3 regions of the Enterobacter sp. HK169 genome follow, and region 3 is predicted to be linked to each of the others. Evidence: predicted binding sites of a transcription regulator. Region 3 holds the regulator's gene; each other region holds the start of a gene.

Region 1 (3,144 bases), 2.2 Mb from region 3:
GGAAGCAGCTTTGATTGCTTTCTTAATTTCTTCATAAGAAGCAGCTTTTTCCAGACGAACGGTCAGGTCAACAACGGATACGTTAGGAGTTGGAACGCGGAACGCCATACCAGTCAGTTTGCCATTCAGTTCTGGCAGTACTTTACCTACAGCTTTAGCAGCACCGGTAGAGGATGGGATGATGTTCTGAGCCGCGCCACGGCCGCCGCGCCAGTCTTTGTGAGACGGGCCATCAACGGTTTTCTGAGTAGCGGTAGTCGCGTGAACGGTAGTCATCAGACCTTCGATGATGCCGAAGTTGTCGTTGATAACTTTAGCCAGCGGTGCCAGGCAGTTGGTGGTGCAGGATGCGTTAGACACGATATCCTGGCCAGCGTAAGTTTCGAAGTTTGCACCACGAACGAACATTGGGGTGTTGTCTTTGGAAGGACCAGTCAGAACAACTTTCTTCGCACCAGCGGTGATGTGTTTACGCGCAGTTTCGTCGGTCAGGAAGATACCGGTTGCTTCAGCAACAACGTCAACACCGATTTCGTTCCATTTCAGGTTAGCTGGGTCTTTTTCAGCAGTAACGCGGATGGTTTTGCCATTAACAACCAGGTGGCCGTCTTTCACTTCAACGGTGCCGTCGAAACGACCGTGAGTTGAGTCGTACTTCAGCATGTACGCCATGTATTCAGCGTCCAGGAGATCGTTGATACCAACGATTTCGATGTCAGAACGTTTCTGAGCAGCACGGAAAACAATACGGCCGATACGGCCAAAACCGTTGATACCTACTTTGATAGTCATATATTCCACCAGCTATTTGTTAGTGAATAAAAGGTTGCCTGTAAAATTACAAAAACCTTACGCAGCGTCAAGCGGAATCGTGTCAATCATTGCGACAAATCAATCCTGTGACTAACGTTTGTGCGACTGACTCGCCTCACTTTCCCTTTGAGCTTGCACCCATATGGGGGCTGAGCCGGGATTTTAAAGTCCTCGCAGGATAAAAATGTGAACGTGATCACAATTGCCTGACCGCTTATTCGCGACACATAAGTTTAGATCAAAAGTGCACGCAAGGGTGTTAATGTTTTGTTAGAATCCGGGTTGAAAGATGTCTGTTTCTACAGCGAGATGTAAGCATATGTCGAACCAACGTAACCCTGACGATTTGAAAAAAAACCTCACAGAAATGCAGTTTTACGTGACGCAGAATCACGGAACGGAACCGCCGTTCACCGGGCGTTTACTGCACAACAAGCGAGACGGCGTCTACCACTGCCTGGTCTGCGATGCGCCTCTGTTCAATTCACAAACGAAATTTGATTCTGGCTGCGGCTGGCCGAGTTTCTACGAGCCGGTGAGCGATGAGGCCATCCGCTACCTGACCGACTCGTCGCACGGCATGGTGCGTACGGAAATTCGCTGCGGCAACTGCGATGCGCACCTTGGGCACGTCTTCCCGGATGGCCCCCAGCCTACGGGCGAGCGTTTCTGCGTAAATTCAGCCTCAATGAGCTTCACCGATGATGAAAACGGTGACCAGATTAAGGGTTGAAAAAACGATTCAGCAAATTATTCCTTTGAAAGGGCGCGAGAGTGAATATTGATGACATGATTAGCGGCATGACGCCGGAGATTTATCAGCGTCTGGTGACCGCCGTAGAACTGGGAAAATGGCCCGACGGCGTTGCGCTGACGCCGGAGCAAAAAGAGAATAGTTTGCAGCTGGTGATGCTGTGGCAGGCGCGCAATAACACCGACGCGCAGCACATGACGATCGACACCAAAGGCCAGATGGTCATGAAGAGCAAGCGCGAGCTGAAAGAAGACTTTGGCATCACGCCGAAGCCGATTGCGACGATGAAAATGCAATAACGGTGCAGGTTGATACCCTCTCCCACAGGGAGAGGGCGTAAAAGACTACGCCTGTGTTTCCAGCCAGTCTTCGAGCGTATACAGCGTTGCGCCTTCCGCAGCCATATCCATAAACGCCTGAGCGCTGTCCTGCGGGTGAATGTTTACCCCGCGGCAGCCGTCGGTGATGACGCTGACGGTATACCCCAACTGGAGCGCGTCCAGCACGGTAAACTTCACGCAGTAATCCGTCGCCAGGCCCAGCACGATCAGCTCCGTGATTTCATGGTGGCGTAACCACGCGTCCAGCGCCGTTTTCTGGCGATGCCCGTTATCAAAAAACGCGCTATAGCTGTCGATAGCCGGGTTTTCACCTTTATGGAACACCGCGTCGATGGCTTTCTGGTTCAGGAGCGGATGCAGCTCCGCGCCTTCCGTCTGCTGTACGCAGTGATCCGGCCAGAAGGTTTGCGTCAGCCCGTCGAGTTCACCCTGAGTGAAAGGCTCGACGTCGTGCTGGCTGGCAAAGCTGCCGTGATTCGCCGGGTGCCAGTCCTGGCTTGCGACAACCGCTTCACCGCGGGCTTTGCACCAGTCAATCAGCGTGTTTGCCACGTCAACGGTGCTGTCACCTTCGGCGACGGCCAGCGCACCGCCCGCGCAGAAATCATTTTGCAAATCGACCAGTAACAGGGCGCGTTGCTTCATGAGCACTCCTTATTCGTCCGGGGTCAGCTCGCCGCGCAGGTTTTGCATCATCGCGCTGCGAATAGACTGAATGTCCAGATCCTGACTCAGTAAATAGTGAAGTTTAGTCAGCGTTGCCTCAACGGTCATATCGAACCCGCTGATAACTCCGGCGTGCGCCAGCGCGTTGCCGGTGGCATAGCCGCCCATGTTGACCTTTCCGGACATACACTGGGTCAGGTTCACGACTACAATTCCGCGCTCGCTGGCTTCCTGAAGCTCTTTCAGGAATTCGCCGTTCTGCGGCGCGTTGCCGACGCCATAGGAGCGCAAAATCAGCGCTTTCACCGGCTGGCGCAGGAAGTTACGCACCACGTCGGCGGAGATACCCGGGTAGATAGTGACCACGCCAATCGGTTGCGGAGTGATCGGATGCACGATCAGCTCGCCGGCGGTGTTCGGCGCAGGCGGCGTGCCCAGACGACGGATATGAATCCCGGCCTCCAGCAGCGGCTGCAGGTTAGGGGAGGCGAAGGCGTCAAAACCGTCAGCATGGGCTTTGGTGGTACGGTTGCCGCGATACAGACGGTTATTGAAGAACAGTGACACTTC
Region 2 (3,144 bases), 1.9 Mb from region 3:
CAGGGTCTGTCTGAAGTTTTCGAACGCCACATTAAAAACCGCATCATCGCTGAATCCATCAGCCTGCCAGAAATTCCGGCAGACGTGCTGGCGCGCTACCCGGGCGTAGTGGAGTCCATCGCTAAGCTGGAAGCAGAAGGTTTCCCGATCTTTGCCTATGACGGCTCGCTGGGCGGTAAGTATCCGGTTATCTGCGTAGTGCTGTTTAACCCGGCCAACGGTACCTGCTTCGCCTCATTCGGCGCGCACCCTGACTTCGGCGTGGCGCTGGAGCGTACCGTTACCGAGCTGCTGCAGGGCCGTAGCCTGAAAGATCTCGACGTCTTCACCCCGCCAACGTTTGACGATGAAGAAGTGGCCGAGCATACCAACCTTGAAACCCACTTCATCGACTCCAGCGGTTTAATTTCCTGGGATATGTTCAAGCAGGACGCCGACTATCCGTTCGTGGACTGGAGCTTTGCCGGTACCACGGAAGAAGAGTTCGCCACGCTGATGGCGATCTTCAACGCGGAAGATCGGGAAGTTTATATTGCCGACTACGAACACCTTGGCGTATACGCGTGCCGCATTATTGTTCCAGGCATGTCCGACATCTACCCGGCTGAAGATCTGTGGCTGGCGAATAACAGCATGGGCGCGCACCTGCGCGAAACGCTGCTGGCTCTGCCGGGCAGCGAGTGGGAGAAAGAAGATTATCTGAACCTGATCGCCCAACTGGACGAAGAAGGCCACGATGACTTTACCCGCGTACGCGAACTGCTGGGCCTGGCGACCGGTAAAGACAACGGCTGGTATACCCTGCGCATCGGTGAGCTGAAAGCGATGCTGGCCCTAGCGGGTGGCGATTTGGATCAGGCCCTGGCCTGGACCGAGTGGACCATGGAATTCAACCAGTCGGTCTTCTCTGCCGAGCGCACCAATTATTACCGCTGCCTGCAAACCCTGCTGCTGCTGGCCCAGGAAGAGGATCGCGAGCCGCTGCAATACCTGAATGCTTTCGTGCGGATGTACGGAGCTGAGGCCGTAGAAGCAGCCAGTGCAGCCCTGAGCGGCGAAGCGCCGTTCTATGGTCTGCAGGCTGTTGATAGCGATCTGAAAGCCTTCCCGGCGCATCAGTCGCTGCTGAAGGCCTACGAAAAACTGCAGAAAGCAAAAGCCGCTTACTGGTCAAAATAAGCGCACATAACATTACCAGCTGTAGGCGTATTCAATCGTCTGGGCTATATTACGGGGCAATTTCATTGCCCCGTTTTTTATTTTCTTCGGCAATGACTGTTGATTGTAATAATAAAGTTAAACATGGGTAAATATAATAATATTTACCTGGGCTTTACTGTTACTTTTTATGGTAAATACTCCATATTAATTAACTGCGTCAGAGGTGGCTGAACGAAAAAATTCAACTCTTTTCATAACTTTTAAAATTTATTTTTATACGGATAATCAAATACTTACTCCGCATTTGCTGTAAAACCATACACACTGCGGGCCTATAAGCCAGGCGAGATATGATCTATATCAATTTCTCTTCTATAATGCTTTGTTAGTATCTCGTCGCCGACTTAATAAAGAGAGAGTTAGTGTGAAAGCTGACAACCCTTTTGATCTTTTACTCCCTGCTGCGATGGCCAAAGTTGCCGAAGAAGCGGGTGTCTATAAAGCAACGAAACACCCGATGAAGACGTTCTATCTGGCGATCACGGCTGGTGTGTTCATCTCTATCGCTTTCGTCTTCTACATCACCGCCACCACCGGTACTGCCGGAATGCCTTTCGGCATGGCCAAACTGATTGGCGGCATTTGCTTCTCACTGGGTCTGATTCTCTGCGTCATCTGCGGCGCCGACCTCTTCACCTCAACGGTGCTGATTGTCGTGGCAAAGGCCAGCGGAAGAATTACCTGGGGTCAGCTGGCACGCAACTGGCTTAACGTCTACGTGGGTAACCTGGTTGGCTGTCTGCTCTTTGTTTTGTTGATGTGGCTTTCTGGCGAGTACATGACCGCCAACGGTGGCTGGGGCCTTAACGTCCTGCAAACCGCCGACCACAAAATGCACCACACATTTATCGAAGCCGTTGCTCTCGGCATCCTCGCTAACCTGATGGTCTGCCTGGCTGTATGGATGAGCTACTCGGGTCGTAGCCTGATGGACAAAGCCTTAATTATGGTTCTGCCGGTTGCGATGTTTGTTGCCAGCGGCTTTGAGCACAGTATCGCGAATATGTTCATGATCCCAATGGGCATTGTCATCCGCGACTTTGCAAGCCCGGAGTTCTGGACCGCAGTTGGTTCATCCCCGGAAAGTTTCTCTCACCTGACTATTATGAATTTCATTACTGATAACCTGATCCCTGTCACTATCGGGAACATTATCGGTGGGGGTCTGTTAGTTGGGTTGACATACTGGGTCATTTACCTGCGTGGCGACGATCATCATTGATGGTTTTCTCAGGCAGTAAATAAAAAATCCACTTAAGAAGGTAGGTGTTACATGTCCGAGCTTAATGAAAAGTTAGCCACAGCCTGGGAAGGTTTTGCGAAAGGTGACTGGCAGAATGAAGTAAACGTACGTGACTTCATTCAGAAGAACTATACCCCGTATGAAGGTGACGAATCCTTCCTGGCTGGCGCAACTGACGCGACCACCAAGCTGTGGGACAGCGTAATGGAAGGCGTTAAACTGGAAAACCGCACTCACGCGCCAGTTGATTTTGACACCTCCGTTGCTTCCACCATCACTTCTCACGATGCTGGCTACATCAACAAAGCCCTTGAGAAAATCGTTGGTCTGCAGACTGAAGCACCACTGAAACGCGCAATCATCCCGTTCGGTGGTATCAAAATGGTTGAAGGTTCCTGCAAAGCGTATAACCGCGAGCTGGACCCAATGCTGAAAAAAATCTTCACCGAATACCGCAAAACCCACAACCAGGGCGTATTCGATGTTTACACCAAAGACATTCTGAACTGCCGTAAATCTGGCGTTCTGACTGGTCTGCCAGATGCGTATGGCCGTGGCCGTATCATCGGTGACTACCGTCGCGTTGCGCTGTACGGTATCGACTTCCTGATGAAAGACAAGTACGCGCAGTTTGTTTCCCTGCAGTCCGATCTGGAAAACGGCGTAAACCTGGAAGCGAC
Region 3 (3,144 bases):
ACATCCGGTTATTGCCGTTACGGGGTCGAGTGGTGCGGGAACCACCACCACCAGCCTCGCATTTCGCAAGATTTTCGCCCAGCTGAATCTCCGTGCGGCGGAGGTCGAAGGCGACAGCTTTCACCGCTACACGCGTCCGGAGATGGACATGGCCATTCGTAAGGCGCGCGATTCGGGTAAACACATCAGCTACTTCGGCCCGGAGGCCAATGACTTTGGCCTGCTGGAACAAACCTTTATAGAGTACGGTAAGAGCGGCAAAGGGCAGTCCCGCAAGTATCTGCACACCTATGATGAAGCCGTACCCTGGAATCAGGTGCCGGGAACCTTTACCCCGTGGCAGCCGCTGCCGGAACCCACCGACGTCCTGTTTTACGAAGGATTGCACGGCGGCGTGGTCACCCCTCAACACGATGTGGCGCGCCACGTGGATCTGCTGGTCGGCGTGGTCCCTATCGTTAACCTGGAGTGGATCCAGAAGCTGACGCGTGACATGAGCGAGCGTGGCCATTCTCGCGAAGCGGTGATGGACTCCGTGGTGCGCTCCATGGAGGATTACATTAACTTCCTGACGCCGCAGTTCTCCCGCACCCATATCAACTTCCAGCGCGTGCCGACGGTGGACACCTCCAACCCGTTCGCGGCCAAAAGCATCCCGTCGCTGGATGAGAGCTTTGTGGTGATCCATTTCCGCAATCTCGAAGGCATTGATTACCCCTGGCTGCTGGCAATGCTGCAGGGCTCGTTTATTTCGCACATGAATACGTTAGTCGTGCCGGGCGGAAAAATGGGGCTGGCGATGGAGCTCATCATGACGCCGCTGGTGGAGCGACTGATGGAAGGGAAGCAGATCGCGTGAGCATGTTCCCTCTCCCTGTGGGAGAGGGTTAGGGTGAGGGCATCAACACGCACGATGCCCCATCAATCACGCCTCGATCACTTCATACGAATGCGTGATTTTTACCGCTTTCTCCAGCATTAACGCCACAGAGCAGTACTTCTCCGCAGACAGGTCCACCGCACGCGAGACCGCCGCGTCTTTCAGCTCTTTACCGGTGACCACAAAGTGCAGGTTAATATGGGTGAACAGGCGTGGCGCCTCTTCGCGACGCTCTGACGTGAGTTTAACCTCACAATCCGTCACGTCATGACGTCCTTTTTGCAGAATCGACACCACGTCAATTGCGCTGCATCCGCCTGCCGCCATCAGCACCATTTCCATTGGGCTGGGTGCTTTATCGCCGGAGTTACCGTCCATCAAAATCTGGTGTCCTGACGCGGACTCGCCCAGGAACGTTAAACCTTCAACCCATTTCACGCGCGCTTGCATATTCATTAACTCCAACGTTGCATTTTTGGTGACAGATTACGTGTGCGTTACATTTATCGCAATGGAAGGCGACCTGCATCATGCTGAAGCGAGACACCAGGAGACACGCGGCGAAAGCTATGCTAAAACACTCAGGATGCTACAGTAATACATTGACGTTACACGTGTATGCAGAGGACATCAAACTTTACTGGCTGCGAAACGTTACGGTAGCCGACTTCCCAGGGTATGGGTAAGAATTCGATTGCAACCCCAGAGTCCGGATGCATCTGATGACTCTGGTGACAGCTTATAACAGAGGATAACAGCGCATGGTGCTTGGCAAACCGCAAACAGACCCGACTCTCGAATGGTTCTTGTCTCATTGCCACATTCATAAGTACCCATCGAAGAGCACGCTGATTCACCAGGGTGAAAAAGCGGAAACGTTGTATTACATCGTTAAAGGCTCGGTGGCAGTGCTGATCAAAGATGAAGAAGGGAAAGAGATGATCCTTTCTTATCTGAACCAGGGCGATTTCATCGGTGAACTGGGCCTGTTTGAAGAGGGCCAGGAACGTAGCGCCTGGGTTCGAGCAAAGACAGCATGTGAAGTGGCTGAAATTTCTTACAAGAAGTTCCGTCAGCTGATTCAGGTTAACCCTGACATCCTGATGCGTCTTTCTTCCCAGATGGCGCGCCGTCTGCAGGTCACGTCAGAGAAAGTGGGTAACCTCGCCTTCCTGGACGTTACCGGCCGTATCGCACAAACCCTGTTGAACCTGGCGAAACAGCCAGACGCCATGACCCACCCGGACGGCATGCAAATTAAAATTACCCGTCAGGAAATTGGTCAGATCGTCGGCTGCTCCCGTGAAACAGTGGGCCGTATCCTGAAAATGCTGGAAGATCAAAACCTGATCTCCGCCCACGGTAAAACCATCGTGGTCTACGGAACGCGTTAATTCCGCTTAAACGGCGTGCCATCGCAAGGTGTCACGCCGTTTTTGTCTCTACTCCCCATGTGGCGCAGGCTGATCTATCACCCGGAAGTTAACTACGCACTGCGGCAAACGCTGGTGTTGTGTCTTCCTGTGGCCATAGGCCTGATCCTCGGACATCTTCAGCAAGGCCTGCTGTTTTCCCTCGTGCCCGCCTGCTGCAACATCGCCGGTCTGGACACGCCGCATAAGCGTTTTTTCAAACGCCTGATCGTTGGTGGCTGCCTGTTTGCGGGCTGTAGCCTCGCCGTACAACTCCTGCTTGCCCGGGATATCCCGCTGCCGCTGATCCTGACCGTACTGGCGATGACCCTTGGCGTCACGGCGGAAATCAGTTCGCTGCATGCTCGCCTGCTTCCCGCCTCGCTGATTGCGGCCATTTTCACGCTGAGCCTCGCCGGGAACATGCCGGTGTGGGAGCCGCTGCTGATCTACGCCCTGGGGACATTATGGTACGGGCTGTTTAACTGGTTTTGGTTCTGGCTGTGGCGGGAGCAGCCGCTGCGTGAATCCCTGAGCCTGCTCTATGTGCAGCTTGCGGATTACTGCGAGGCCAAATACACCCTGCTCACCCAGCACACCGATCCGGAAAAATCCTTACCGCCGCTGCTGACGCGCCAGCAGAAGGTGGTGGATCTCATAAGCCAGTGCTATCAGCAGCTGCATATGCTCGCCGCCAACAAGAACCACGAGTACAAGCGGCTGCTGCGCACCTTCCAGGTCGGGCTGGATCTACAGGAGCATATCTCCGTAAGCCTTCACCACCCGCAGGAGGTGCAAAAGCTGGTCGAGCGCAGCCACGCCGAAGCGGTGATCCGCTGGAACGCGCAGACC

The links. Region 3 encodes CRP, which controls carbon source genes, mostly activating them, when cyclic AMP is high. Its sites were predicted from a motif close to ATGTGANNNNNNTCACAT; they were not measured.
Region 1: a site for CRP is predicted at 998-1,015, ahead of msrB (peptide-methionine (R)-S-oxide reductase MsrB). Genes of this name have one in related genera too.
Region 2: a site for CRP is predicted at 1,510-1,527, ahead of focA (formate transporter FocA). Genes of this name have one in related genera too.

What each region holds. Positions count from the first base shown of each region.
Region 1 covers NZ_CP017087.1:187,906-191,049, forward strand. Annotated here, with positions in the region: gene gapA (glyceraldehyde-3-phosphate dehydrogenase) at 1-792, opposite strand, end outside; gene msrB (peptide-methionine (R)-S-oxide reductase MsrB) at 1,133-1,546, shown strand; gene EnteroDNA1_RS01000 (YeaC family protein) at 1,603-1,866, shown strand; gene pncA (bifunctional nicotinamidase/pyrazinamidase) at 1,912-2,553, opposite strand; gene ansA (asparaginase) at 2,563-3,144, opposite strand, start outside.
Region 2 covers NZ_CP017087.1:4,473,462-4,476,605, reverse strand. Annotated here, with positions in the region: gene ycaO (30S ribosomal protein S12 methylthiotransferase accessory factor YcaO) at 1-1,179, shown strand, start outside; gene focA (formate transporter FocA) at 1,586-2,443, shown strand; gene pflB (formate C-acetyltransferase) at 2,495-3,144, shown strand, end outside.
Region 3 covers NZ_CP017087.1:2,545,723-2,548,866, forward strand. Annotated here, with positions in the region: gene EnteroDNA1_RS12170 (phosphoribulokinase) at 1-859, shown strand, start outside; gene EnteroDNA1_RS12175 (OsmC family protein) at 926-1,330, opposite strand; gene crp (cAMP-activated global transcriptional regulator CRP) at 1,642-2,274, shown strand; gene EnteroDNA1_RS12185 (YccS/YhfK family putative transporter) at 2,332-3,144, shown strand, end outside.